DNA from 3 places in the Bacillus halotolerans genome. Region 1 is predicted to be linked to each of the others. Evidence: a T-box and tRNA genes for the amino acid it is inferred to sense, from the RefSeq annotation. Region 1 holds a T-box; the other regions hold tRNA genes.
What was found. A T-box is a leader RNA that pairs with one kind of tRNA and senses whether it is charged. The one in region 1 lies ahead of serS (serine--tRNA ligase), so its partner is inferred to be a tRNA-Ser.
Positions count from the first base shown of each region.

Region 2: it has a tRNA-Ser gene. The T-box ahead of serS (serine--tRNA ligase) is inferred to sense a tRNA for this amino acid. The anticodon was not compared.
Region 3: it has a tRNA-Ser gene. The T-box ahead of serS (serine--tRNA ligase) is inferred to sense a tRNA for this amino acid. The anticodon was not compared.

Region 1 covers NZ_CP029364.1:1,984,695-1,994,315, reverse strand. The annotation lists gene DIC78_RS10155 (YaaC family protein) at 1-431, opposite strand, end outside; gene guaB (IMP dehydrogenase) at 552-2,018, shown strand; gene dacA (D-alanyl-D-alanine carboxypeptidase) at 2,173-3,504, shown strand; gene pdxS (pyridoxal 5'-phosphate synthase lyase subunit PdxS) at 3,701-4,585, shown strand; gene pdxT (pyridoxal 5'-phosphate synthase glutaminase subunit PdxT) at 4,606-5,196, shown strand; T-box leader at 5,249-5,461, shown strand; gene serS (serine--tRNA ligase) at 5,528-6,805, shown strand; tRNA gene DIC78_RS10125 (tRNA-Ser) at 6,937-7,029, shown strand; gene dck (deoxyadenosine/deoxycytidine kinase) at 7,144-7,797, opposite strand; gene dgk (deoxyguanosine kinase) at 7,794-8,417, opposite strand; gene DIC78_RS10110 (glycosyl hydrolase family 18 protein) at 8,516-9,621, opposite strand, start outside.
Region 2 covers NZ_CP029364.1:3,127,135-3,136,755, reverse strand. The annotation lists gene glgP (glycogen phosphorylase GlgP) at 1-266, opposite strand, end outside; gene glgA (glycogen synthase GlgA) at 253-1,707, opposite strand; gene glgD (glucose-1-phosphate adenylyltransferase subunit GlgD) at 1,704-2,735, opposite strand; gene DIC78_RS16125 (glucose-1-phosphate adenylyltransferase) at 2,760-3,902, opposite strand; gene glgB (1,4-alpha-glucan branching enzyme) at 3,899-5,782, opposite strand; tRNA gene DIC78_RS16115 (tRNA-Glu) at 6,020-6,091, opposite strand; tRNA gene DIC78_RS16110 (tRNA-Ser) at 6,096-6,186, opposite strand; tRNA gene DIC78_RS16105 (tRNA-Asn) at 6,190-6,264, opposite strand; tRNA gene DIC78_RS16100 (tRNA-Ile) at 6,282-6,358, opposite strand; tRNA gene DIC78_RS16095 (tRNA-Gly) at 6,374-6,447, opposite strand; tRNA gene DIC78_RS16090 (tRNA-His) at 6,455-6,530, opposite strand; tRNA gene DIC78_RS16085 (tRNA-Phe) at 6,552-6,627, opposite strand; tRNA gene DIC78_RS16080 (tRNA-Asp) at 6,640-6,716, opposite strand; tRNA gene DIC78_RS16075 (tRNA-Met) at 6,771-6,847, opposite strand; tRNA gene DIC78_RS16070 (tRNA-Ser) at 6,871-6,963, opposite strand; tRNA gene DIC78_RS16065 (tRNA-Ile) at 6,970-7,046, opposite strand; tRNA gene DIC78_RS16060 (tRNA-Met) at 7,049-7,125, opposite strand; tRNA gene DIC78_RS16055 (tRNA-Ala) at 7,147-7,219, opposite strand; tRNA gene DIC78_RS16050 (tRNA-Pro) at 7,225-7,301, opposite strand; tRNA gene DIC78_RS16045 (tRNA-Arg) at 7,317-7,393, opposite strand; tRNA gene DIC78_RS16040 (tRNA-Leu) at 7,403-7,488, opposite strand; tRNA gene DIC78_RS16035 (tRNA-Gly) at 7,503-7,577, opposite strand; tRNA gene DIC78_RS16030 (tRNA-Leu) at 7,586-7,669, opposite strand; tRNA gene DIC78_RS16025 (tRNA-Lys) at 7,680-7,755, opposite strand; tRNA gene DIC78_RS16020 (tRNA-Thr) at 7,793-7,868, opposite strand; tRNA gene DIC78_RS16015 (tRNA-Val) at 7,900-7,975, opposite strand; rRNA gene rrf (5S ribosomal RNA) at 7,998-8,113, opposite strand; rRNA gene DIC78_RS16005 (23S ribosomal RNA) at 8,168-9,621, opposite strand, start outside.
Region 3 covers NZ_CP029364.1:1,043,269-1,052,889, forward strand. The annotation lists gene DIC78_RS05265 (zinc-dependent alcohol dehydrogenase) at 1-646, shown strand, start outside; gene DIC78_RS05270 (hypothetical protein) at 687-884, opposite strand; gene spo0M (sporulation control protein Spo0M) at 1,038-1,814, shown strand; tRNA gene DIC78_RS05280 (tRNA-Leu) at 1,913-1,994, opposite strand; tRNA gene DIC78_RS05285 (tRNA-Leu) at 2,248-2,336, opposite strand; tRNA gene DIC78_RS05290 (tRNA-Cys) at 2,344-2,414, opposite strand; tRNA gene DIC78_RS05295 (tRNA-Gly) at 2,420-2,494, opposite strand; tRNA gene DIC78_RS05300 (tRNA-Gln) at 2,544-2,615, opposite strand; tRNA gene DIC78_RS05305 (tRNA-His) at 2,625-2,700, opposite strand; tRNA gene DIC78_RS05310 (tRNA-Trp) at 2,725-2,798, opposite strand; tRNA gene DIC78_RS05315 (tRNA-Tyr) at 2,804-2,888, opposite strand; tRNA gene DIC78_RS05320 (tRNA-Thr) at 2,911-2,983, opposite strand; tRNA gene DIC78_RS05325 (tRNA-Phe) at 2,989-3,064, opposite strand; tRNA gene DIC78_RS05330 (tRNA-Asp) at 3,077-3,153, opposite strand; tRNA gene DIC78_RS05335 (tRNA-Met) at 3,167-3,243, opposite strand; tRNA gene DIC78_RS05340 (tRNA-Val) at 3,251-3,326, opposite strand; tRNA gene DIC78_RS05345 (tRNA-Glu) at 3,336-3,407, opposite strand; tRNA gene DIC78_RS05350 (tRNA-Ser) at 3,442-3,533, opposite strand; tRNA gene DIC78_RS05355 (tRNA-Asn) at 3,539-3,613, opposite strand; rRNA gene rrf (5S ribosomal RNA) at 3,623-3,738, opposite strand; rRNA gene DIC78_RS05365 (23S ribosomal RNA) at 3,845-6,772, opposite strand; rRNA gene DIC78_RS05370 (16S ribosomal RNA) at 6,942-8,491, opposite strand; gene DIC78_RS05375 (nucleotidyltransferase-like protein) at 8,787-9,621, opposite strand, start outside.

The DNA.
Region 1 (9,621 bases):
TACCGTTCATCTTCTATACCTGATTGACCAAATAAGTGTTTCATGAAGTGCATACATAAACCGTTGCGTTGTATTTTCACTTCATCATCGCTAAAACAATAATTTTGCTTCTTTCTTTTACGCGCTGTGACGCCATGTGCGAGAACTGATGTATGGCTTGGGTAGTGAGGATCCTGTGTGATGAGACATGCTTTGATCAGCTGTGACATCCCGTAGAATAAAAGAATCGGTTTGATTTCTAAAGGCGAGCAAGAGGCTTGCTTATAAAATGATTCAGCATGCTTCAAGAAGAAAATAAACCGCTCGCTGTTTTTAAAAGAGTTCTGTTTCGCCTCATCTGCACCATTTAAGACATAGACTTTTTCTAGAAATTTCTGGGTTGATTCTACGGAGTAAAATAGCGCTAAGTCTTTCCAATCATGATATGTCATATGTATTTCTAATTCCTTTCCGTTATCTAAATATTTCAACTCTTTTTCGGTTCCTTGACATGCTCTTGGCTTGTTGATAATCTACATATAATATTTTGCCGAAAAGAGGGGGATTTACTAATGTGGGAAAGTAAATTTTCAAAAGAAGGCTTAACGTTCGACGATGTGCTGCTTGTACCAGCTAAGTCAGAGGTACTTCCGCGTGATGTGGATTTATCTGTTGAACTTACAAAGACGTTAAAGCTGAATATTCCTGTCATCAGCGCAGGTATGGACACTGTAACAGAATCAGCAATGGCGATTGCAATGGCTAGACAGGGCGGCTTGGGCATCATTCATAAAAATATGTCGATCGAGCAGCAGGCTGAACAAGTTGATAAAGTAAAACGCTCTGAACGAGGCGTTATTACAAATCCCTTCTTTTTAACTCCTGATCACCAAGTTTTTGATGCGGAGCATTTGATGGGGAAATACAGAATTTCCGGTGTTCCGATTGTAGATAACAAAGAAGACCAAAAGCTTGTCGGTATTATCACGAACCGCGACCTTCGTTTTATTTCTGATTACTCAATGAAAATCAGCGATGTTATGACAAAAGAAGAACTTGTCACTGCACCGGTTGGAACGACTTTAGACGAAGCTGAAAAGATTTTGCAGAAACATAAAATTGAAAAGCTTCCACTCGTTGATGATCAAAATAAATTAAAAGGTCTTATCACGATTAAAGACATTGAAAAAGTTATCGAGTTCCCTAATTCATCTAAAGACATTCACGGCCGTTTGATCGTTGGCGCGGCAGTTGGTGTAACTGGCGACACGATGACACGCGTGAAAAAGCTTGTAGAAGCCAATGTGGATGTCATTGTTATCGATACAGCACACGGGCATTCTCAAGGCGTGTTAAACACAGTGACAAAGATCCGTGAAACGTATCCTGAATTAAATATTATCGCTGGAAACGTAGCAACAGCTGAAGCGACAAAAGCACTCTTCGAAGCTGGTGCTGATGTTGTCAAAGTAGGAATCGGACCTGGTTCAATTTGTACTACTCGTGTGGTAGCAGGTGTTGGTGTACCTCAAATCACAGCGATTTATGACTGTGCGACTGAAGCAAGAAAACATGGCAAAACAATTATCGCAGACGGCGGAATTAAATTCTCTGGCGATATTGCAAAAGCATTGGCAGCCGGCGGACATGCTGTTATGCTTGGAAGCTTACTGGCAGGTACGTCAGAAAGCCCTGGTGAAACTGAAATCTACCAAGGCAGAAGATTCAAAGTATACCGCGGTATGGGATCTGTGGCTGCAATGGAAAAAGGAAGTAAAGACCGTTACTTCCAAGAAGAAAATAAAAAATTCGTTCCAGAAGGCATTGAAGGACGCACACCTTACAAGGGGCCAGTTGAAGAAACAGTTTATCAGCTAGTCGGCGGTCTTCGTTCTGGTATGGGATATTGCGGATCTAAAGATCTTCGCGCTTTAAGAGAAGAAGCTCAGTTCATTCGTATGACTGGTGCAGGCCTTCGTGAAAGTCATCCGCATGATGTACAGATTACAAAAGAATCACCGAACTATACAATTTCATAAATAAATTGTTACAAATTAAAAACATTTGACAGGGTCTCTGACTCTGTCTATTTTTTTTATACTGATTATGATAAAATTTATACTGTTGTGCATTGAAAATGTCCTTAACGGCTTAATTATAGATGAAGAAAAATGAAATACGGAGGTCGTACGATTGAACATCAAGAAATGTAAACAGCTATTGATGTCTTTGGTTGTTTTAACACTGGCCGTAACTTGCCTGACTCCAATGTCAAAAGCAAAGGCTGCCAGCGATCCAATTGATATCAACGCATCAGCTGCTATTATGATCGAAGCTTCTTCAGGTAAAATTCTTTACAGCAAAAATGCAGAGAAAAGACTGCCAATTGCAAGTATGACAAAGATGATGACAGAGTATCTGTTATTAGAAGCAATTGATGAAGGCAAAGTAAAATGGGATCAAACCTATACGCCTGATGACTATGTGTATGAGATTTCCCAAGATAACAGTTTATCAAACGTTCCTCTTCGAAAAGACGGAAAATACACAGTAAAAGAACTTTATCAAGCGACAGCAATCTATTCTGCAAATGCGGCTGCGATTGCCATTGCAGAAGTTATTGCAGGCTCTGAAACAAAGTTCGTTGAAAAAATGAATGCAAAAGCAAAAGAACTGGGATTAACAAATTACAAATTTGTTAATGCAACAGGTCTTGAAAACAAAGATCTTCACGGCAAGCAGCCTGAAGGGACAAGCGTAGATGAAGAAAGTGAAGTTTCTGCTAAGGATATGGTTATTCTTGCAGATCACCTGATTACTGACTACCCTGAGATTTTAGAAACTTCCAGCATCTCAAAAATGAAGTTCAGAAAAGGCACAGATGATGAAATGGACATGCCGAACTGGAACTTTATGCTGAAGGGTCTAGTCAGCGAGTACAAAGGTGCAACTGTAGATGGACTGAAAACAGGTTCTACTGACTCTGCGGGTTCATGTTTCACAGGAACTGCTGAAAGAAACGGAATGCGTGTCATCACTGTGGTGTTAAACGCAAAAGGCAACATTCACACTGGCCGTTTCGATGAAACGAAAAAAATGTTTGATTATGCTTTCAACAATTTCTCAATGAAAGAAATTTATGCTGAAGGCGATCAGGTAAAAGGCCATAAAACCATTTCTGTAGATAAAGGTAAAGAGAAAAAAGTAGGCATTGTCACAAGCAAGGCATTTTCTCTTCCTGTCAAAAATGGTGAAGAAAAGAATTACAAAGCAAAAGTCACTTTAAACAAAGACACTTTGACTGCCCCTGTGAAAAAAGGGACGAAGGTTGGGAAACTGACTGCGGAATATACAGGTGATGAAAAGGACTATGGATTCCTTAACAGCAGCCTGGCAGGTGTAGACCTTGTGACGAAAGAAAATGTAGATAAAGCAAACTGGTTTGTTTTAACAATGCGCAGCATCGGCGGATTTTTCGCTGGTATCTGGGGAAGCATTGTTGATACAGTAACTGGCTGGTTTTAATGAATTGAAAGAGCTCTGATTGATGTTAGGGCTCTTTCGCTTAATATACTGAAAAAACCCAATTTTTAATAAAAAATGATTTTCAAAGCCCTAAAAACCGAATAAAATAAGTTATATCCATATGAATTATTGGATTTCTAGGATACAATAAGAAATAGAAATCATATAACTATACCTTGATTAGGGGGACCAAGAAATGGCTCAAACAGGTACTGAACGTGTAAAACGCGGAATGGCAGAAATGCAAAAAGGCGGCGTCATCATGGACGTAATCAATGCGGAACAAGCGAAAATTGCTGAAGAGGCTGGAGCTGTCGCTGTAATGGCGCTAGAACGTGTACCAGCTGATATTCGTGCGGCTGGAGGAGTTGCCCGTATGGCAGACCCTACAATCGTGGAAGAAGTAATGAATGCTGTATCCATCCCTGTAATGGCAAAAGCGCGTATCGGACATATTGTTGAAGCGCGTGTGCTTGAGGCTATGGGTGTTGATTATATTGATGAAAGTGAAGTTCTGACTCCGGCTGACGAAGAATTTCATTTGAATAAAAATGAATATACAGTTCCTTTCGTGTGCGGCTGCCGTGACCTCGGCGAAGCAACACGCCGTATTGCTGAAGGCGCTTCTATGCTTCGTACAAAAGGGGAGCCTGGAACTGGTAATATCGTCGAAGCCGTTCGCCATATGCGCAAGGTAAACGCTCAAGTGCGCAAAGTAGTTGCAATGAGCGATGATGAGCTGATGACTGAAGCGAAAAATTTGGGAGCGCCTTATGAGCTGCTTCAACAAATTAAAAGAGACGGTAAACTTCCTGTCGTTAACTTTGCGGCTGGCGGCGTAGCGACTCCTGCTGATGCGGCACTTATGATGCAGCTTGGCGCTGACGGTGTATTTGTTGGTTCTGGTATCTTCAAATCAGACAATCCTGCAAAATTCGCAAAAGCAATTGTGGAAGCGACAACTCACTTCACTGATTATAAATTGATTGCAGAGCTTTCAAAAGAGCTTGGAACTGCAATGAAAGGGATCGAAATCTCAAATTTACTTCCAGAACAGCGTATGCAAGAACGCGGCTGGTAAGAATATAGGAGAGCTGCGACATGTTAACAATAGGTGTACTAGGACTTCAAGGAGCAGTAAGAGAGCATATCCATGCAATTGAATCATGCGGTGCAGCTGGACTTGTTATTAAACGCCCAGAGCAGCTAAAAGAAATCGATGGTTTAATTTTGCCGGGCGGAGAAAGCACGACAATGCGCCGTTTAATTGATACGTATCAATTCATGGAGCCATTGCGTGAGTTTGCTGCTCAGGGAAAACCGCTGTTTGGGACATGTGCCGGTTTAATTATTTTAGCAAAGGAAATTGCCGGTTCAGATAACGCTCATTTAGGTTTGCTGAATGTAGTTGTTGAACGGAATTCGTTTGGCCGGCAGGTTGACAGCTTTGAAGCTGATTTAACCATTAAAGGGCTGGACGAACCTTTCACTGGTGTATTCATCCGTGCGCCGCATATCTTGGAAGCCGGTGAAAATGTTGAAGTGCTTTCTGAGCATAACGGACGCATTGTTGCGGCTAAACAGGGTAATTTCTTGGGCTGTTCGTTCCATCCGGAGCTGACAGAGGATCATCGAGTGACAAAGCTGTTCGTTCAAATGGTCGAGGAATACAAGCAGAAAGCCCTTGTATAAAACAGTTGAAAGCTGTGGAAACTTATAGTACATTATAAACACAAATAAAGATCGAAAAGCGTTGATAGGAACTAGTAGGAAGCCTCTCTTTCTAAGAGAGCCGATGGTTGGTGTGAATCGGTGAAAGATGCTGTCTGAATCCATCCTTGAGCGAAATGCTGAATGAAGTAGGCATTTACGGGATAACCGTTATGTGTGAAAGCGGAAAACAAGTCTATGGCTTGTTTTCAATCAGGGTGGCAACGCGAGAGCTCTCGTCCCTTTCATGGGGATGAGGGCTCTTTTTATTTTCGATAATTCAATGAATTTAATGAAAAAAGGAGTGTTTCGCATGCTTGATACGAAAATGCTGAGAGCAAATTTTCAAGAAATTAAAGCAAAGCTTGTACACAAAGGCGAAGACTTAACAGATTTTGATAAGTTCGAGGAGCTTGATGATAAAAGAAGAGAGCTTATCGGAAAAGTAGAAGAACTAAAAGGAAAACGGAATGAAGTATCCCAGCAGGTAGCTGCTTTGAAACGCGAGAAAAAAGACGCGGATCACATCATTAAAGAAATGCGTGAAGTCGGCGAGGAAATTAAAAAACTTGATGAAGAATTAAGAACAGTAGAATCTGCGCTTGAGACCATTCTTCTTTCAATCCCGAATATTCCGCATGAATCAGTGCCAGCCGGTGAAACGGAAGATGATAACGTAGAAATCCGGAAATGGGGCGAAACACCTTCATTTGCACATGAGCCAAAACCGCATTGGGATATTGCTGATGAGCTCGGCATTCTTGATTTTGAACGTGCTGCGAAGGTAACAGGAAGCCGCTTCGTGTTTTATAAAGGCTTAGGTGCTCGTTTGGAGCGTGCGCTTTATAACTTTATGCTTGACCTTCATGTGGATGAGTATAACTATACTGAGGTTATCCCGCCTTATATGGTAAACCGTGCAAGCATGACGGGAACAGGACAGCTTCCAAAGTTCGAAGAGGATGCGTTTAAGATCAGGGAAGAGGATTACTTCTTGATTCCGACTGCTGAAGTGCCGATCACAAATATGCATCGGGATGAAATTCTGTCAGGTGACAGCCTGCCGATTAATTATGCGGCATTCAGTGCCTGTTTCCGTTCAGAAGCTGGTTCAGCAGGGCGCGATACACGCGGATTAATCCGTCAGCACCAGTTTAATAAAGTGGAGCTTGTGAAGTTTGTAAAGCCGGAAGATTCTTATGATGAGTTAGAAAAACTAACAAACCAGGCTGAGCGTGTGCTCCAGCTGTTGGAACTTCCATACCGTGTAATGAGCATGTGTACGGGAGATTTAGGATTTACGGCTGCGAAAAAATACGATATAGAAGTTTGGATTCCGAGCCAAGACACATATCGTGAAATTTCTTCTTGCAGCAACTTCGAAGCGTTCCAAGCCAGACGTGCGAACATTCGTTTTAGACGTGAAGTGAAAGGCAAACCAGAGCATGTACACACATTGAACGGTTCAGGTTTGGCAGTTGGAAGAACAGTTGCCGCTATTTTAGAAAATTATCAGCAGGAAGACGGAAGCGTCATTATACCAAAAGTGCTTCGTCCTTATATGGGAAATAGAGAAGTCATCAAAGCGTAAAGCTGAAAAGGTGTGCCTGATAAGGCGCGCCTTTTGCTATTTAAATTAAACATTTTCATAAAAACAAAAAAAGTTTTTAAAAATGCTTGACCATCATAAAACATTCATGATATAGTAAGTCTTGTCGATACGGAGGAATACCCAAGTCCGGCTGAAGGGATCGGTCTTGAAAACCGACAGGGGTGTCAAAGCCCGCGGGGGTTCGAATCCCTCTTCCTCCGCCATATTGATTTTAATTCTAATGAAACTCAAGCATATATTGGAGATTGTTTTGTCCGTTGCATCGTTTGCAACGGATTTTTTAATATCATAAAAAAGTGAATCTCAGGTCATGAGATTCACTTTTTTTTCGTTTCATGAATGACAGTTGCGATTTGATCAACAATGTTCTCGATAGAACTTTCATCATTCTTCAAGTCATAATCCTCAATACGGATTTTCAGGACAGGGCAAGCGTTAAAACCGCTGATCCAGTTTTCGTAACGCGTGTGCATTTCTTCCCAATAAGACCGATCTGTTTGAAGCTCCATTTCACGTCCGCGTTCTTCAATCCGGGCTAATATGTTTTCCAGATCGCCTTCTAAATAGATCAGCACATCAGGATGCGGGAAATACGGTGTCATGACCATTGCTTCAAACAGGCTTGTATAGGTTTTATAATCAATCTTTGACATCGTCCCTTTGTCAGCGTGCATTTTTGCAAAAATCCCAGTATCCTCATAAATAGAACGATCCTGTACAAACCCTCCGCCGGCTTCAAAAATATTTTTCTGTTCTTTGAATCGTTCAGCTAAGAAGTAGATTTGCAGATGGAAGCTCCAGCGTTCAAAATCATGATAGAATTTTTCTAAGTATGGGTTATGATCGACTTCCTCAAGAGAGGTTTTAAAGCCAAGCCGTTTAGCCAATGCTCTTGTTAAAGTAGATTTTCCGACACCTACTGTTCCTGCTACTGTAATGATTGAATTCTCAGGGATATGATGTTCCTTCATTTTATAAGCTCCTTTACATGGGCGGCAATACGTTCAAAATCGCTCTTATTCAAAACGAAATCCTCTGAATCGCCATCTATTGTTAACACCGTAAGATATGGGTCTGCTTCCTGCAGCTGCTTGATGGCGATGTCATAATCTGCGATCAGCTGTTCCAAATAGCTTGTTTCAATTTTTTTCTCAAAGGGACGCCCGCGTTTTTCAATGCGGTGTAACAATGTGGGCAGACTTGCCTTTATGTAAATGATGAAATTTGGCTTAGGAAGATCATCGGTAAGAAGATGAAAAATCTTTCTGTATTTGTTGAGCTGCTGTTCAGACAGCGTTCGTTCAGCAAAAATCACATTTTTATAAATATGATAATCAGCTATCACAGGCTGTCCTTCATTTAAAAAGTGATGGCTGGTATCCTCAAGCTGTTTGTACCTGTGACAAAGAAAAAACATCTCAAGCTGGAAGCTCCATTCCTCTATGTTGTCATAAAACTTATCAAGGTATGGGTTATCCTCAACAATCTCACTGATCATAGGGAATCCAAGCTCTTGTGAAAGCATCGTCGCGAGCGTTGTTTTTCCTGCCCCGATAGGACCTTCAACTGCGATAAAAGGGGCTGTATTCATTGGAATCCTCCTTATTTCTAAAAAACGTCCGTCAATTGCTGACCTTCATATTGTATCACAACCCTTGGATTCCCCTATGAAAAAAAGACGTTTCCAAATTAACGGAACGTCTTTTTGACAACTTGAAATTGATCAGAAAGCAGCAGCCAGTTTTGAGGAAAGGAAAGCCCCAGCTTCCAGTAGCTGATCCCTCTTAAATTAAGCTCTTTAATCAGATTGAATTTGGCCTGAATCGAACGGGCGTCTTCAAACCACACCTCGTGCCTTTTGTTTTCTGCATCAGTATAGCGGAAGAAAGGGGCTTGGGCGGTTTGGTCATACTGGATGTCGGCATTGTTTTGTTCGGCTATGACAATGGCTTGCTGAGGGCTTATTGCTCTTGCCGGAGTTCCTCCTGCTGTATATGGCAGTGTCCAGTCATATCCATATAAATTCTGCCCCATGACAATTTTATTGGCGGGCATTTCGGTTAAAGCATATTCAATGACGTTCCGAACAGGTCCTATTGGAGAAACGGCTTGAGCGGGTCCGCCGCTGTATCCCCATTCATATGTCATGAGGACAACAAAGTCTACAATTTGGCCATGTGCTCTGTAATCATGGGCTTCGTACCATCTGCCCTGCTGTGTTGCGCTTGTTTTAGGGGCAAGCGCCGTAGAAATTTCTAAGCCTTCTTGATGAAAAAGATCCCTTGCCTCGCGGAGAAATTGATTATATGCCTCTCTATCCTGGGGCCGTAAGTATTCAAAGTCAAAATGAATAGCACGGAAGCCATATCTTCTGGCATTCTCGACTATTTCATTCAAAAGTCTTCTTTTCACAGTATCGTCGTTCAAAAGGATCCGGCCGAGCTCATCGCTGAATGCCTGGTTTTCTAGGTTCGTTATAATCATCATCAATGTCGTGCCTTGATTCTCTGCAATGCTTCTTAAATTCGTTAAAGGCGGTGCGACTAAGGTTCCATCACGCTGTGCCTGGAAACTGAATGCGCCAAGGTACGTTAAGTAGGGCGATGCTTCTCTGGCCGCCTGCTGGAGATTTTCGCTGACTTGATTTCCGCGTGGCTCCAAATAAGCGCTTGATTCAATGTCTCTTTTTGGAACTGGAGGAATGTATAAACGGAAACCAATCTGCAGTACGGTATTTAACTGGATGCGGTTCACCCTGGCAAGCTCAGCTGCTGTTGTATTAAATTGCTGTGCGA
Region 2 (9,621 bases), 1.1 Mb from region 1:
ACTACATCCCGAATACCGAGATTCATTAAATTTTGTTCAAGGAGCTGTCCGAGAAGAAATTCAATCGACAAATAGTATGTCTGCTTTCCGGAATTGGACCTGCTTCTTTCATTTGTCTGGATCCAATCAGCGCTGATGTACTCTCTGATCATATTGCCTAAGGTTTTATATTGATCAAGCCTGGAAGAGTCCTTAAAGCTTTTCCCGCACGTCATTTCCAGACGCTTTAAAAATAAGGCTACAAAGCGTTCTTTACTCGAGAACATCCCGTCCACTCCTTGTCACATGCTCGAAAATGCGCTGATACTGTTTGGCTGATTGTTTCCAGCTGTAATCTGCATTCATTGCGGTCTTCATGATGCTCTTCCATACATCCTTTTGGCGATAAAACGACAGCGCCCTCTCGATCGTAAATTTCAGATCGTGAGCATTAAAGGCTGAGAACGTAAAACCGTTGCCTGTGCCCTCTTCCTCCCGGTAGGAACGGACAGTGTCATAGAGCCCGCCTGTTTCTCTGACAATCGGAATAGCGCCATATTGAAGCGCGATCATCTGCCCCAGGCCGCACGGCTCAAATTTCGACGGCATCAGAAACAAATCCGAGCCCGCATAAATCTGATGGGCAAGCGGCTCATCAAACCCAATATACGCCCTGCATTTATCGTGAAATGCAAATTCAATGTACCGGAAGTAGTCCTCAAATTCCCGTTCCCCCGTACCGAGCACAATCAGCTGTATGTCTCTCTCCTCCAGCAGCTCGTGCATCATTCTCTTAACAAGATCAAGCCCCTTCTGTTTGGTCAGCCTTGTTACCATACTGATCAGCGGAATATCTTTTCGTTCCGGAAGGCCCATCCGCCGCTGGAGCTTCGTTTTATTTTCTTCCTTTAAATCAAGACGTTCAGGATCGTAATGCATCTCAATATACGGATCGCTCTCTGTCTGATAGAAAGAGTCATCAATACCGTTTAAGATCCCTGTTAAATCTTTTTCCCTATGCTGCAAAACTGGCTCAAGCTGCTCGCCGTAATACGGCGTTAAGATTTCATTTCTATAAGTCGGGCTCACCGTTGTTACATGATCAGCAGCGAGAATCCCTGCTTTCATAAAATTAACAAATCCATTGCATTCTAATCTCTCATAATGAAAATGACTCATGTCCAGACCGAGCAAGTCATGTGTCACCTCAGGCGGGAATATACCTTGAAACTGCAAGTTATGGATCGTGAGCACACTTTTCATCTGCTTATAAAAAGGGCGCTTGCTGTATTCCTCTTTCAACAAGTAATTGACCATCGCTGTATGCCAGTCATGAGTATGAATGATATCGGCTTGAAAACTCACTGCTTCTGCCGCTTCCAGCACAGCTCTTGAAAAATAAGCAAACCGCTCCCCATCGTCAAAATGCCCGTACAGGGAATCCCTTGAGAAATAATATTTATTGTCGATAAAATAATAATTCACACCATCTTCAGCCAAATGTTCAATCCCGCAATATTGCTGACGCCAGCCAACAGCAACCGTACATTCAGCTGTTTTCTTCATACGCTTTTTCCAAGGATCAGGAATTTGACTGTATTTCGGCATGATCACCGCTACGTCGTTCCCAAGACGAGAAAGCACTTTGGGCAGCGCGCCGGCCACATCGGCCAGGCCTCCTGATTTTACAAACGGAGTACATTCTGAGACAGCAAATAACACCTTCAAGAATTCATCAGCTCTCCTTGCACCAAACCTTTTTTTAATACGAGCGGCTGCTCCTCCGTTCCCGCAGCTTCAGTTGTATTGCCGATTTTGACATCTTTATCAGCAATCACCTGCTCCAGCAAACAATCCTCACCAATCTGCGTTTTTTGCATAATAATGCAGTTTTTCAGCTTTGTGCCTTTCCCGACATGCACCGCCCTGAACAAAATGCAGTTTTCGACCTCCCCCTCAAGCACACAGCCGTTTGCCACTAAAGAATTTCTAACAGTGCTGTTCTTCCCGTATTTCGTTGGGGGCTCATCCTTCACTTTTGTATAAATCGGCTGCTGAGGCAAAAACACCTGCTGCCAAAAACGCGGCTGAATAAGCTCCATACTGTGGGTATAATACTTTTCTACAGAATCAATAACAGCTGCATACCCCGAATATTCATATGGGCAAATGGTCAATGCGGGGGCTTCTTTTTCAACAACCTCCTGAATGGTTCTGTATCCTTTTTCAATATGTCCGTAAATCAGATCTTTCAAGAGTTCAGAAGACATGATATAGATTTGCAGCGACTGACCGTCCTGAAAGACCTCGGTAATGTCACAGCCCGCCTCCTGATGTCTTTTCAGCACGTATTGAAATTGAATGTTGCATACAGTATGGCTGTTGGTGATGACGGCATATTGCTGTGTGCTTCTATGAAAGTAATCAAGATGATCAGAAAACTGGCGAAATGAACCGAATTCATTATACTCATCATGCAAATGCGGTGACGGAAAAAAAAAGAGGCCGTCCTTTTTTCGGTGCAAATCCCATTCCTTCCCTGCTCCAAGATGATCCATAAGAGACCGGTAGCGATATTTCGGAAAAATCGCCACACTCCTAATGTCCCCATTCACCATATTGGACAGCATAAAATCTATCAAGCGGTATCTGCCAGCAAAAGGAATCGCACCAAGCGACCGCTGTGCGGTTAAATCCTGAAGAGAATGCTTATATGTGGTTTCATCTATAACACCTAACATTTGATTATTGATCAACTGATTCTGCCTCCTCTTCAGTCATTAAATCAATTCTTTCTCTACAAATTCCTCCGAAACAAGCAGTACCTCCTGAATGTCTTTTTCAGATTTAATCACTGCGCCATCCGGAAGCACTAAGCCCTTGGGCACGATAGCATTCTCAATCACGACATGCTCACCGATTGTCACATCCGGCATAATCACTGAACGCTTGACCGTTGCGTGCTTACCGACGGTGACACCTTGAAATAGAACGGAGTGAGACACATTCCCATAAACAACACACCCCTCATTCACAAGTGAGTCATGAACCTGCGCCTCAGGCGAAATAAATTGCGGAGGCTGATTCGGATTGACAGAGTAAATCTTCCAATTGCGTTCAAACAGCCTTAGCTCAGACTGGTCTTTCAGCAAATCCATATTGGCTTCCCATAAGCTCTGCACCGTGCCGACATCCTTCCAATATCCTTTAAACGGATAAGCGGAAAGCTTCTTTTTCTCCTCCAAAAGCAAAGGAATGATGTCTTTGCCGAAGTCATGGCTTGAATACGGATTCCGGTCATCCATCTCAAGGTATTGCTTCAAGAGCGGCCAATTGAAAATATAAATACCCATGGATGCCAAATTGCTCTTTGGAAATTTAGGCTTTTCATCAAAATGTGTGATTATCCCGTCTTCATTTGTCTTCATGATGCCGAATCGGCTCGCTTCTTCCCATCCTACTTCAATCACGGAGATGGTCACATCCGCTTTCTTTTCAATATGAAAATCAAGCATTTTGCCGTAGTCCATTTTATAAATGTGATCGCCTGATAAGATCAGCACATACTCAGGATCGTACTGGTTCAGGTAATTGAGATTTTCATAAATTGCGCTTGCCGTCCCTTTATACCATTTCACTTCGGATGACTCGGCATAAGGAGGCAATACCGTAACGCCGCCATTGTGCCTGTCAAGATCCCATGCACTGCCAATGCCAATATAGGAATTCAGCTCCAGCGGCTGATATTGCGTTAAGATGCCTACTGTGTCTATGCCTGAATTCGAACAGTTGCTGAGCGTAAAATCAATAATCCTGTATTTTCCCCCAAAAGATACGGCCGGTTTTGCCATGTTTTTTGTTAATCCGCTGAGACGGCTGCCCTTCCCGCCGGCAAGGAGCATAGCCACACATTGTTTTTTCATTCATTTATCTCTCCTCTTTTTTTCACCGCCCGCATAATCGAAATGCCATAAGGGGGGATTGTCATTGTGATATAGCACGGTTTGTGATGAACAGCTCCAGCTTTGGCTGCCAACGGCTTTTTATTCAATTGACCTGAGCCCCCATATTTTTCATTGTCACTGTTCAACACTTCGATATATTGGGTAAGAAAGGGAACGCCAACATCATATTGATGATAGACCGAGGGTGTAAAATTACATAAGATGATAAGCGCCTCACCGTGCCGTCTGCCATACCGAATAAAAGAAAAGATTGATTGCTCCTCATTGTGGACATCAATCCATTCAAATGACTGAGCACGATGGTCATTTTCATAAAGGATTTTGCTTTTTTGATAAAAGCGGAGAAGATCTTGAGTAAAAACACTTGCTTTTTGATGCATGGGGAAGGAGTTCAAAAACCAATCAAGCTGTTCTGTATCTTTCCATTCATCGAATTGGGCAAATTCTGATCCCATAAAAATGAGTTTTTTTCCGGGATGAGCCGTCATATAACCGAGTAAAAGCCGATATTGGGCAAATTTCTGCCAATAGTCGCCAGGCATTTTATGAAGAAGTGATTTTTTTCCATAGACGACTTCGTCATGAGAAAATGGCAATACAAAATGTTCACTAAACGCATAAAGCAAGGAAAAAGACACAAGCTGATGGCAGTGCCGCCTTTGTTCAGCAGGCGTCTCCATATATTTCAGCACATCATTCATCCAGCCCATATTCCATTTAAAATGAAAGCCGAGTCCCCCTTCCTCAACAGAACCTGTTACTTGAGGCCATTCGGTGGAATCTTCCGCTATCATCATGACATGCGGATATGCCTCTCGCATTGTTTGATTTAGCTTTTTTAAAAATTCAACTGCATAGAGATTCGTATGGCGTTCATCCTGATTTGGCCAATACAGCATATTAGCCACGGCATCGACCCTAAAGCCATCTATATGATAGAATTCCGCCCAGTACAACGCATTAGAAATTAAAAAACTATGAACTTCCGGTTTTCCTAAATCAAAGTTAGCGGTGCCCCACAGCCAGTTCTCCCTGTCACGCTCTTTTTGATATTCGTAAAGAGGCGCTCCATCAAACATATAAAGCCCATGCGAATCTTTACAAAAATGTCCGGGGACCCAATCAAGTATGACGCCGATGTTTGCCTGATGGCATTCATCAACAAACCTCATCAAATCATGAGGCGTGCCAAATCGGCTTGTCGGGCTGTAATACCCCGTTGCTTGATAACCCCAAGAGCGATCATAAGGATGTTCATAAACGGGCAGCAGCTCGATATGGGTAAATCCCTGCTCTTTGATATAAGGAATAAGAAACTGGCCTAATTCTTCATAGGAGTAAAGCGTGCCATCGGGATGCTTCTTCCATGAACCAAGATGAAGCTCATAAATAAAAACCGGCTTTTCATATATCGTTTTAGCTTTCTGCTTCTTCTGCCACTTTTGATCATGCCAGCTGTACCCTGCAAGATCGTAAGTAAGAGACGCCGTATTCGGTCTTACTTCTGAATAAAAAGCATACGGGTCTGCCTTCAGCATGGTCTCACCGCTATTTGTCACGATTTCATACTTATATCGTTCCTTTTCTTTCAAACCTGGAACAAATAACGTCCAAATGCCATGATCATTAACTTTCTGCATAACATGAAGCTCACCTGACCAGCTGTTAAAATCTCCAGCCACTCGAACTTCTGACGCATGCGGCGCCCACACACAAAATTCATACCCGCTTTGGCCATTCAGCTCGCGATAATGCGAGCCAAACAGCTGATAGCTTTTAAACAGACTGCCTTCGTGAAAAAGATAAACATCATGTGCTGTTGGGCTGGCAGCGGCCATGTAATCATCCTTTCTGACATCATAGTTTTCATTTATATTATTTATTCGTAGAAATAAAAAAAAGCCCTTTCTAGAAAGCGCTTATATTTATTGACATAAAACTTCATTTTCTGAAGAAAAACAAAAGATATGGAGTTTTTTGTTGTAAATTTGATATAGAATAAAAAACAAAATCAGACGCATATCATATAGTTTTAGAAAACAAAAAAACCTTGCAGGATATGCAAGGTTTCAGGATGACCCGTACGGGATTCGAACCCGTGTTACCGCCGTGAAAGGGCGGTGTCTTAACCGCTTGACCAACGGGCCGTCATGGCGGAGAAGGAGGGATTTGAACCCTCGCGCCGCTTACACGACCTACACCCTTAGCAGGGGCGCCTCTTCAGCCACTTGAGTACTTCTCCATATGGCTCCACAGGCAGGATTCGAACCTGCGACCGATCGGTTAACAGCCGATAGCTCTACCACTGAGCTACTGTGGAACGTAAAAGTCATGGTATGGTGGGCCTGAATGGACTCGAACCATCGACCTCACGCTTATCAGGCGTGCGCTCTAACCAGCTGAGCTACAGGCCCATGACGATATAGAAATGGAGCGGGTGATGGGAATCGAACCCACGACATCAGCTTGGAAGGCTGAGGTTTTACCACTAAACTACACCCGCAATTTTTTGGGGCGATTGATGGGAATCGAACCCACGAATGCCAGAGCCACAATCTGGTGCGTTAACCACTTCGCCACAACCGCCAAAATATATATATTTGTAAATGGTGGCTCGGGACGGAATCGAACCGCCGACACACGGATTTTCAGTCCGTTGCTCTACCAACTGAGCTACCGAGCCTTATTATTTAAATGGCGGTCCGGACGGGACTCGAACCCGCGACCTCCTGCGTGACAGGCAGGCATTCTAACCAACTGAACTACCGGACCATTTTAATTAGTTGCACCCATCGGGCGCTCCTTATTTAAAAGGATATATTTGTTTGGTTGCGGGGGCAGGATTTGAACCTGCGACCTTCGGGTTATGAGCCCGACGAGCTACCGAACTGCTCCACCCCGCGATGATAAAATGTAAGAATATATATGGCGGAGGAAGAGGGATTCGAACCCCCGCGGGCTTTGACACCCCTGTCGGTTTTCAAGACCGATCCCTTCAGCCAGACTTGGGTATTCCTCCGTATTGTGGTGGACCTTGTAGGACTCGAACCTACGACCGGACGGTTATGAGCCGTCTGCTCTAACCAACTGAGCTAAAGGTCCTTTGGTAGCGGCGGAGGGGATCGAACCCCCGACCTCACGGGTATGAACCGTACGCTCTAGCCAGCTGAGCTACACCGCCAAATCATATATTGAAATCAAGTGGAGCCTAGCGGGATCGAACCGCTGACCTCCTGCGTGCAAAGCAGGCGCTCTCCCAGCTGAGCTAAGGCCCCAAGAATGGTCGGGAAGACAGGATTCGAACCTGCGACCCCATGGTCCCAAACCATGTGCTCTACCAAGCTGAGCTACTTCCCGATTTCATGTAGATCATGGCGCGCCCGAGAGGAGTCGAACCCCTAACCTTTTGATCCGTAGTCAAACGCTCTATCCAATTGAGCTACGGGCGCAAATTATAATGCCGAGGGCCGGACTTGAACCGGCACGGTAGTCACCTACCGCAGGATTTTAAGTCCTGTGTGTCTGCCAATTCCACCACCCCGGCATGGATGGTATAGTTGGAGCGGAAGACGGGATTCGAACCCGCGACCCCCACCTTGGCAAGGTGGTGTTCTACCACTGAACTACTTCCGCAGAAATGATGCGGATGAAGGGACTTGAACCCCCACGTCTGTAAAGACACTAGAGCCTGATTCTAGCGCGTCTGCCAATTCCGCCACATCCGCAACATATAAATGGTGAGCCATGAAGGACTCGAACCTTCGACCCTCTGATTAAAAGTCAGATGCTCTACCAACTGAGCTAATGGCTCTTCTTACAAGAGACTTGAATATTATATCATATAAAAGTGGTGCCGGCAAGAGGACTTGAACCCCCAACCTACTGATTACAAGTCAGTTGCTCTACCAATTGAGCTACACCGGCTCATATGTAAACATATTATGTATAGTAAGAATGGTGGAGGATGACGGGCTCGAACCGCCGACCCTCTGCTTGTAAGGCAGATGCTCTCCCAGCTGAGCTAATCCTCCATAATTGCACTAACGTGCAATTGCTTGGCGGCGTCCTACTCTCACAGGGGGAAACCCCCGACTACCATCGGCGCTGAAGAGCTTAACTTCCGTGTTCGGCATGGGAACGGGTGTGACCTCTTCGCTATCGCCACCAAACAATTTGAGAGTGTTCTCTCAAAACTAGATAACAGGTGTGACATCATTAGAAATTAGGTTAAGTCCTCGATCGATTAGTATCTGTCAGCTCCATGTGTCGCCACACTTCCACCTCAGACCTATCAACCTGATCATCTTTCAGGGATCTTACTTCCTTGCGGAATGGGAAATCTCATCTTGAGGGGGGCTTCATGCTTAGATGCTTTCAGCACTTATCCCGTCCGCACATAGCTACCCAGCGATGCCCTTGGCAGAACAACTGGTACACCAGCGGTGCGTCCATCCCGGTCCTCTCGTACTAAGGACAGCTCCTCTCAAATTTCCTGCGCCCGCGACGGATAGGGACCGAACTGTCTCACGACGTTCTGAACCCAGCTCGCGTACCGCTTTAATGGGCGAACAGCCCAACCCTTGGGACCGACTACAGCCCCAGGATGCGATGAGCCGACATCGAGGTGCCAAACCTCCCCGTCGATGTGGACTCTTGGGGGAGATAAGCCTGTTATCCCCGGGGTAGCTTTTATCCGTTGAGCGATGGCCCTTCCATGCGGAACCACCGGATCACTAAGCCCGACTTTCGTCCCTGCTCGACTTGTAGGTCTCGCAGTCAAGCTCCCTTGTGCCTTTACACTCTGCGAATGATTTCCAACCATTCTGAGGGAACCTTTGGGCGCCTCCGTTACCTTTTAGGAGGCGACCGCCCCAGTCAAACTGCCCACCTGACACTGTCTCCCCGCCCGATAAGGGCGGCGGGTTAGAAGGTCAATACAGCCAGGGTAGTATCCCACCGATGCCTCCACCGAAGCTGGCGCTCCGGTTTCCAAGGCTCCTACCTATCCTGTACAAGCTGTACCAACATTCAATATCAGGCTGCAGTAAAGCTCCACGGGGTCTTTCCGTCCTGTCGCGGGTAACCTGCATCTTCACAGGTACTATAATTTCACCGAGTCTCTCGTTGAGACAGTGCCCAGATCGTTGCGCCTTTCGTGCGGGTCGGAACTTACCCGACAAGGAATTTCGCTACCTTAGGACCGTTATAGTTACGGCCGCCGTTTACTGGGGCTTCAATTCGCACCTTCGCTTACGCTAAGCGCTCCTCTTAACCTTCCAGCACCGGGCAGGCGTCAGCCCCTATACTTCGCCTTACGGCTTCGCAGAGACCTGTGTTTTTGCTAAACAGTCGCCTGGGCCTATTCACTGCGGCTCTCTCGGGCTTGCACCCTAACAGAGCACCCCTTCTCCCGAAGTTACGGGGTCATTTTGCCGAGTTCCTTAACGAGAGTTCTCTCGATCACCTTAGGATTCTCTCCTCGCCTACCTGTGTCGGTTTGCGGTACGGGCACCTCTCACCTCGCTAGAGGCTTTTCTTGGCAGTGTGGAATCAGGAACTTCGCTACTATATTTCGCTCGCCATCACAGCTCAGCCTTATGGGAAACGGATTTGCCTATTTCCCAGCCTAACTGCTTGGACGCGGATATCCAATACCGCGCTTACCCTATCCTCCTGC
Region 3 (9,621 bases), 940 kb from region 1:
GTCGACAGCCTATTGGAGCGTAGACAACGCAGGAGTAAAAGAGGGAAATACCGTCATTATTCTCGGCTGCGGTCCTGTCGGGCTGCTCGCGCAAAAATTCGCATGGATGAAAGGCGCCAAAAGAGTCATTGCAGTGGATTATGTAGACTATCGCCTTCAGCACGCAAAAAAAACAAACAATGTAGAAATCGTTAATTTCGAGCATCACGAAAACGCTGGTTCATATTTGAAAGAAATCACACAGGGCGGTGCAGATGTCGTCATCGACTGCGTCGGAATGGACGGCAAAATGTCCCCGCTTGAATTTCTCGCCACCGGTGTTAAAATGCACGGCGGAGCCATGGGTGCGCTGGTAACGGCGGCACAGGCTGTCAGAAAATGCGGCACAATTCAAGTGACAGGTGTGTACGGAATGAGATACAATGCATTTCCATTTGGAGACATCTTCCAAAGGAACGTAAATATTAGAACCGGCCAAGCCCCCGTCATTCATTATATGCCGTACCTGTATGAACTGATTGCTACAGGTAAAGTAGATCCGGGCGACATCATCACACATGTTCTGCCGTTAGATCAAGCAAAGCACGGTTATGAGGTGTTTGATACGAAAACAGACGGAGCCATTAAAGTGCTTCTTAAACCATAAAAAAAGACGGTCTCTCATTTTGAGAAGCCGTCTCTCTATTTTATTGCTCCACTCTTCTTAACGCTTCGTTTACTGTTTCTTTTATAAACGCGTCTTCCCCGGTCAAACTGTCTAATCTGAGTTCACCGCTTCTCAGTCTTTCTGAAAGATTGTTAATGTCCTCCTCGACTGTGATTTGCAGCTCACCAGCTAAAAACATTCTATGTAATTCATCAGCGACCATCGTTTCTTTATTCATTCATATCTCCTCCTATACTTAAGCATCACTTTTAGTCTGTCCCTCAGATAAACGAATATAGGAAAAAAGGTTCATTTATTTCAAAATAAATGAACCTTTTTTCCTTCTTCCCACGTATAACTGTTGAGAAAAAGAAAAAGGGGAAGATCTAATATGTCATTTTTTAAGAAACTTGCCGCAAGTGCCGGCATCGGTGCAGCAAAAGTCGATACCATTTTGGAGAAAGATGCGTATTGTCCAGGAGAAGAAGTCCGCGGAACTGTACATGTAAAAGGCGGGAAAATCGCCCAGGATATCCGTTATATTGATTTACAGCTCAACACAAGATATGTCATTGTAAAAGACGATGAAGAGCGCCGGAAACACGCAACAATTCATTCTTTTCGGGTAACTGGTTCATTCACCATTCAGCCTGGGGAAGAACATCAATTTCCGTTCTCCTTCATCCTGCCTCTTGATACACCGATTACTGTAGGGAAGGTAGAAGTCGCAGTAGTGACAGACCTTGACATTCAAGGCGGTATTGATAAATCAGATCACGATCGTATCTTCGTAGAAGCACATCCTTGGGTTGAAAATGTATTAGAAGCAATTGAGAACCTTGGCTTCCGTCTTAACGAAGCAGACTGTGAACAGGCATCTTACTTCCAGCGCCGTCTGCCTTTCGTTCAAGAATTTGAGTTTGTTCCAACATCAGGCTATTACCGTCAGATGCTTGATGAATTAGAGCTTATTTTTCTTTTAGAGGAAGACGGTTTAGAAATTATTTTCGAAGTTGATCGCCGGGCAAGAGGCCTGCGTGGATGGCTGGAAGAGATGTATAATGACGGAGAGCAGCTCGTACGTGTCCGTTTCAGACAATCAGAGCTTGATGATATCGAACAACTTGAAGAGGTCTTAGAAGAGATCATCGACCAATATGCTGAGTAAATAACAAAAAGGAGCCTCTGCTTATTAATATAGGCTCCTTCTTTTAATAAAAACGAAACCCCGTTTCTTACATAAGTAAGAAACGGGGTTCTTTTGTATACCGGTGGTCGGGGTCGAACCGACACTCCAGAAGGAACACGATTTTGAGTCGTGCGCGTCTGCCAATTCCGCCACACCGGCAAGTTTTACGTCGTATCTAACCGACGAATATAAATATATCATGGATATGATAAAGTGTCAATGTATTTCAAAAAGTTTTTTGGGGAATATAATAATAAAGGGCTAAAGCGACTTTTTATGAAATACAGCCCAATGCTTACATCGACACTTTCATACAATAAAAAAATGATCTACATAAGTAGATCATTGATATGATTAGCTTCATTATATTTTCAAGCACAAACACCAATTTAACTTATCAAGTAAGTAAAATTGGTGCCGAGGGCCGGACTTGAACCGGCACGGTAGTCACCTACCGCAGGATTTTAAGTCCTGTGTGTCTGCCAATTCCACCACCCCGGCAAAAGAAAGGCGACACCCGGATTCGAACCGGGGATAAAGGTTTTGCAGACCTCTGCCTTACCACTTGGCTATGCCGCCGTAATTGGAGCGGAAGACGGGATTCGAACCCGCGACCCCCACCTTGGCAAGGTGGTGTTCTACCACTGAACTACTTCCGCATCTTAAGGGACTTAATACATTATATTCAATTGATATAAAAAAGTGAGACTGGGCTAGCTGGATTCGAACCAACGCATGACGGAGTCAAAGTCCGTTGCCTTACCGCTTGGCTATAGCCCAATGATAATATGGGGCGATTGATGGGAATCGAACCCACGAGTGCCAGAGCCACAATCTGGTGCGTTAACCACTTCGCCACAACCGCCATAATCTCAAGATGTCATAAATTTGGCAGGGGCAGTAGGAATCGAACCCACACCGGAGGTTTTGGAGACCTCTGTTCTACCGTTAAACTATGCCCCTATAAATGGTGGAGGGGGGCAGATTCGAACTGCCGAACCCTGAGGGAGCGGATTTACAGTCCGCCGCGTTTAGCCACTTCGCTACCCCTCCACATTAAGTTTTGAAAAAACAGTGCCGGCAAGAGGACTTGAACCCCCAACCTACTGATTACAAGTCAGTTGCTCTACCAATTGAGCTACACCGGCATAGGTGGTGGCTCGGGACGGAATCGAACCGCCGACACACGGATTTTCAGTCCGTTGCTCTACCAACTGAGCTACCGAGCCTTATTATTTAAATGGCGGTCCGGACGGGACTCGAACCCGCGACCTCCTGCGTGACAGGCAGGCATTCTAACCAACTGAACTACCGGACCATTTGATTTTAATTGGTTGCGGGGGCAGGATTTGAACCTGCGACCTTCGGGTTATGAGCCCGACGAGCTACCGAACTGCTCCACCCCGCGATGATAATGGTGGAGGATGACGGGCTCGAACCGCCGACCCTCTGCTTGTAAGGCAGATGCTCTCCCAGCTGAGCTAATCCTCCATCATATAATGACCCGTACGGGATTCGAACCCGTGTTACCGCCGTGAAAGGGCGGTGTCTTAACCGCTTGACCAACGGGCCCAGACTTTCAATTGTGATTATGTATAAATATCAGTGGCGGAGAGCAAGGGATTCGAACCCTTGAGACGGAGTTGACCGCCTACACGATTTCCAATCGTGCTCCTTCGACCACTCGGACAGCTCTCCAATAATGGCTCCGCAGGTAGGATTCGAACCTACGACCGATCGGTTAACAGCCGATAGCTCTACCACTGAGCTACTGCGGAATGAAGTCTGCCTGGCGATGTCCTACTCTCACAGGGGGAAACCCCCGACTACCATCGGCGCTGAAGAGCTTAACTTCCGTGTTCGGCATGGGAACGGGTGTGACCTCTTCGCCATCATCACCAGACAATCTCAGTGACATTTAACATTATACTATGTATATCTTGAAAAGTCAAGAGTTTTTTTGAGATATTCTCTCAAAACTAGATAACAGGTGTGACATCATTAGAAATTAGGTTAAGTCCTCGATCGATTAGTATCTGTCAGCTCCATGTGTCGCCACACTTCCACCTCAGACCTATCAACCTGATCATCTTTCAGGGATCTTACTTCCTTGCGGAATGGGAAATCTCATCTTGAGGGGGGCTTCATGCTTAGATGCTTTCAGCACTTATCCCGTCCGCACATAGCTACCCAGCGATGCCCTTGGCAGAACAACTGGTACACCAGCGGTGCGTCCATCCCGGTCCTCTCGTACTAAGGACAGCTCCTCTCAAATTTCCTGCGCCCGCGACGGATAGGGACCGAACTGTCTCACGACGTTCTGAACCCAGCTCGCGTACCGCTTTAATGGGCGAACAGCCCAACCCTTGGGACCGACTACAGCCCCAGGATGCGATGAGCCGACATCGAGGTGCCAAACCTCCCCGTCGATGTGGACTCTTGGGGGAGATAAGCCTGTTATCCCCGGGGTAGCTTTTATCCGTTGAGCGATGGCCCTTCCATGCGGAACCACCGGATCACTAAGCCCGACTTTCGTCCCTGCTCGACTTGTAGGTCTCGCAGTCAAGCTCCCTTGTGCCTTTACACTCTGCGAATGATTTCCAACCATTCTGAGGGAACCTTTGGGCGCCTCCGTTACCTTTTAGGAGGCGACCGCCCCAGTCAAACTGCCCACCTGACACTGTCTCCCCGCCCGATAAGGGCGGCGGGTTAGAAGGTCAATACAGCCAGGGTAGTATCCCACCGATGCCTCCACCGAAGCTGGCGCTCCGGTTTCCAAGGCTCCTACCTATCCTGTACAAGCTGTACCAACATTCAATATCAGGCTGCAGTAAAGCTCCACGGGGTCTTTCCGTCCTGTCGCGGGTAACCTGCATCTTCACAGGTACTATAATTTCACCGAGTCTCTCGTTGAGACAGTGCCCAGATCGTTGCGCCTTTCGTGCGGGTCGGAACTTACCCGACAAGGAATTTCGCTACCTTAGGACCGTTATAGTTACGGCCGCCGTTTACTGGGGCTTCAATTCGCACCTTCGCTTACGCTAAGCGCTCCTCTTAACCTTCCAGCACCGGGCAGGCGTCAGCCCCTATACTTCGCCTTACGGCTTCGCAGAGACCTGTGTTTTTGCTAAACAGTCGCCTGGGCCTATTCACTGCGGCTCTCTCGGGCTTGCACCCTAACAGAGCACCCCTTCTCCCGAAGTTACGGGGTCATTTTGCCGAGTTCCTTAACGAGAGTTCTCTCGATCACCTTAGGATTCTCTCCTCGCCTACCTGTGTCGGTTTGCGGTACGGGCACCTCTCACCTCGCTAGAGGCTTTTCTTGGCAGTGTGGAATCAGGAACTTCGCTACTATATTTCGCTCGCCATCACAGCTCAGCCTTATGGGAAACGGATTTGCCTATTTCCCAGCCTAACTGCTTGGACGCGGATATCCAATACCGCGCTTACCCTATCCTCCTGCGTCCCCCCATTGCTCAAATGGTGAGGAGGTGGTACAGGAATATCAACCTGTTGTCCATCGCCTACGCCTTTCGGCCTCGGCTTAGGTCCCGACTAACCCTGAGCGGACGAGCCTTCCTCAGGAAACCTTAGGCATTCGGTGGAGGGGATTCTCACCCCTCTTTCGCTACTCATACCGGCATTCTCACTTCTAAGCGCTCCACCAGTCCTTCCGGTCTGGCTTCACAGCCCTTAGAACGCTCTCCTACCACTGTTCGAAGAACAGTCCGCAGCTTCGGTGATACGTTTAGCCCCGGTACATTTTCGGCGCAGAGTCACTCGACCAGTGAGCTATTACGCACTCTTTAAATGGTGGCTGCTTCTAAGCCAACATCCTGGTTGTCTAAGCAACTCCACATCCTTTTCCACTTAACGTATACTTTGGGACCTTAGCTGGCGGTCTGGGCTGTTTCCCTTTCGACTACGGATCTTATCACTCGCAGTCTGACTCCCAAGGATAAGTCATTGGCATTCGGAGTTTGACTGAATTCGGTAACCCGGTAGGGGCCCCTAGTCCAATCAGTGCTCTACCTCCAAGACTCTTACCTTGAGGCTAGCCCTAAAGCTATTTCGGAGAGAACCAGCTATCTCCAGGTTCGATTGGCATTTCACCCCTACCCACACCTCATCCCCGCACTTTTCAACGTGCGTGGGTTCGGGCCTCCATTCAGTGTTACCTGAACTTCACCCTGGACATGGGTAGATCACCTGGTTTCGGGTCTACGACCACGTACTCATGCGCCCTATTCAGACTCGCTTTCGCTGCGGCTCCGCATCTTCTGCTTAACCTTGCACGGGATCGTAACTCGCCGGTTCATTCTACAAAAGGCACGCCATCACCCGTTAACGGGCTCTGACTACTTGTAGGCACACGGTTTCAGGATCTCTTTCACTCCCCTTCCGGGGTGCTTTTCACCTTTCCCTCACGGTACTGGTTCACTATCGGTCACTAGGGAGTATTTAGCCTTGGGAGATGGTCCTCCCGGATTCCGACGGAATTTCACGTGTTCCGCCGTACTCAGGATCCACTCTGGAGAGAACGAAGTTTTGACTACAGGGCTGTTACCTCCTATGGCGGGCCTTTCCAGACCTCTTCATCTACCTCGTTCCTTTGTAACTCCGTATAGAGTGTCCTACAACCCCAAGAGGCAAGCCTCTTGGTTTGGGCTAATCCCGTTTCGCTCGCCGCTACTCAGGGAATCGCATTTGCTTTCTCTTCCTCCGGGTACTTAGATGTTTCAGTTCCCCGGGTCTGCCTTCTCATATCCTATGAATTCAGATATGGATACCACTCCATTACGAGTGGTGGGTTTCCCCATTCGGAAATCTCCGGATCAAAGCTTGCTTACAGCTCCCCGAAGCATATCGGTGTTCGTCCCGTCCTTCATCGGCTCCTAGTGCCAAGGCATCCACCGTGCGCCCTTTCTAACTTAACCGTTAAAAAGAATCACTATGTGATATCTTGTGTTACTAATTGAATGTGATGTCTACTGTTATCTAGTTTTCAAAGAACACGTTTCGAAGGAATGATCCTTCAAAACTAAACAAGACAGGGAACGTTCTGTTTATAAGACCCAAGGTCTTATATTCCGTAAATATCCTTAGAAAGGAGGTGATCCAGCCGCACCTTCCGATACGGCTACCTTGTTACGACTTCACCCCAATCATCTGTCCCACCTTCGGCGGCTGGCTCCATAAAGGTTACCTCACCGACTTCGGGTGTTACAAACTCTCGTGGTGTGACGGGCGGTGTGTACAAGGCCCGGGAACGTATTCACCGCGGCATGCTGATCCGCGATTACTAGCGATTCCAGCTTCACGCAGTCGAGTTGCAGACTGCGATCCGAACTGAGAACAGATTTGTGGGATTGGCTTAACCTCGCGGTTTCGCTGCCCTTTGTTCTGTCCATTGTAGCACGTGTGTAGCCCAGGTCATAAGGGGCATGATGATTTGACGTCATCCCCACCTTCCTCCGGTTTGTCACCGGCAGTCACCTTAGAGTGCCCAACTGAATGCTGGCAACTAAGATCAAGGGTTGCGCTCGTTGCGGGACTTAACCCAACATCTCACGACACGAGCTGACGACAACCATGCACCACCTGTCACTCTGCCCCCGAAGGGGACGTCCTATCTCTAGGATTGTCAGAGGATGTCAAGACCTGGTAAGGTTCTTCGCGTTGCTTCGAATTAAACCACATGCTCCACCGCTTGTGCGGGCCCCCGTCAATTCCTTTGAGTTTCAGTCTTGCGACCGTACTCCCCAGGCGGAGTGCTTAATGCGTTAGCTGCAGCACTAAGGGGCGGAAACCCCCTAACACTTAGCACTCATCGTTTACGGCGTGGACTACCAGGGTATCTAATCCTGTTCGCTCCCCACGCTTTCGCTCCTCAGCGTCAGTTACAGACCAGAGAGTCGCCTTCGCCACTGGTGTTCCTCCACATCTCTACGCATTTCACCGCTACACGTGGAATTCCACTCTCCTCTTCTGCACTCAAGTTCCCCAGTTTCCAATGACCCTCCCCGGTTGAGCCGGGGGCTTTCACATCAGACTTAAGGAACCGCCTGCGAGCCCTTTACGCCCAATAATTCCGGACAACGCTTGCCACCTACGTATTACCGCGGCTGCTGGCACGTAGTTAGCCGTGGCTTTCTGGTTAGGTACCGTCAAGGTACCGCCCTATTCGAACGGTACTTGTTCTTCCCTAACAACAGAGCTTTACGATCCGAAAACCTTCATCACTCACGCGGCGTTGCTCCGTCAGACTTTCGTCCATTGCGGAAGATTCCCTACTGCTGCCTCCCGTAGGAGTCTGGGCCGTGTCTCAGTCCCAGTGTGGCCGATCACCCTCTCAGGTCGGCTACGCATCGTTGCCTTGGTGAGCCATTACCTCACCAACTAGCTAATGCGCCGCGGGTCCATCTGTAAGTGGTAGCCGAAGCCACCTTTTATGTTTGAACCATGCGGTTCAAACAAGCATCCGGTATTAGCCCCGGTTTCCCGGAGTTATCCCAGTCTTACAGGCAGGTTACCCACGTGTTACTCACCCGTCCGCCGCTAACATCAGGGAGCAAGCTCCCATCTGTCCGCTCGACTTGCATGTATTAGGCACGCCGCCAGCGTTCGTCCTGAGCCAGGATCAAACTCTCCGATAAATGGATCGCAGATTAAGTTCCACACATCCTGTGGCAACATCTGCGTGATCTGCATCGTGCAGACCTCAGTTTGACTGACTACGCACATCGCTGTGCGATTTATAATAAAACTTGAATTAACAGGTACGTTTTGTCTTGTTTAGTTTTCAAAGATCATCCACCACTTCTTTAAGAAGCGACTTTTTCAGTATAACATTTCGACTTTGTTTTGTCAAATGTTTTTTATTTTATTTCTCCGCCGCTGTGAGCTTATTTTTTCAGAAGCGCATCAGCGACGTTTAATAATATACCATGCTCAGGAATCAGAGTCAACATCTTTTTTAAAAGAATATCCTCGATGAAAGACAGCCTGTCCCTTGGTTTCAATTCGGCACACGCTGATAAGACCTTTTTCTGTCAGGTAATCAAGCATGACGCCAAGGTCTTGAGTAAAATGTTTTAAGCCAGGATGCTGAAGAAGCTCGCTAAATTGCCAGATGTCCTTTTCTTTCATCACTTCGAAAAGATGTGCTGAACCAATCTCAGCTTTAGAATGAATCAGAAAATCATTTGCTAAGAATAATAATTCAAGCCTTTTTTCCAAGCTTTCGTGGCTTTCAATCAGCTCGGAATATAATTTGTACACTTGAGGCTCCATCTGACGCACTTGACTCCACACAGTGGTTTCCGGATGGAATCCTCTGTCGATTACTTCAATACGTGCTAGATGATGCAATGCATGGACTACTGCATTGTAGGCATCTAAAAATTGATTGGCTTCAAAGAAAGCTTTTCCTTCAACGTATCTTCTAATTAACTTGCCGTATTCAAGGCCGATCTTCAGTTTACGTTCTGCAAACGGAAAAGTATTAAGCCTGTCGATAAGCTCAGCAATATACTCATTGCGGTCAAACATAACTCTTCCGTTTACAATCCAATCTATGATTCTCCTATTTGTGCCGAGCAAAATCCATTCTTGAACCTGAGCATCAGTTATCACATGCAAAGAGGCTGTTTTGTGATCAAATTCATAATGCTTTATAAAAACAGGCTTATCAGACTGCTTTACAATGACAAGCAAAGCGGCATCAAAGTTGTCTGTTATGGAAGACGTTTTGTTTCTTCTCTCAATCATAATAACAGCCAATGTA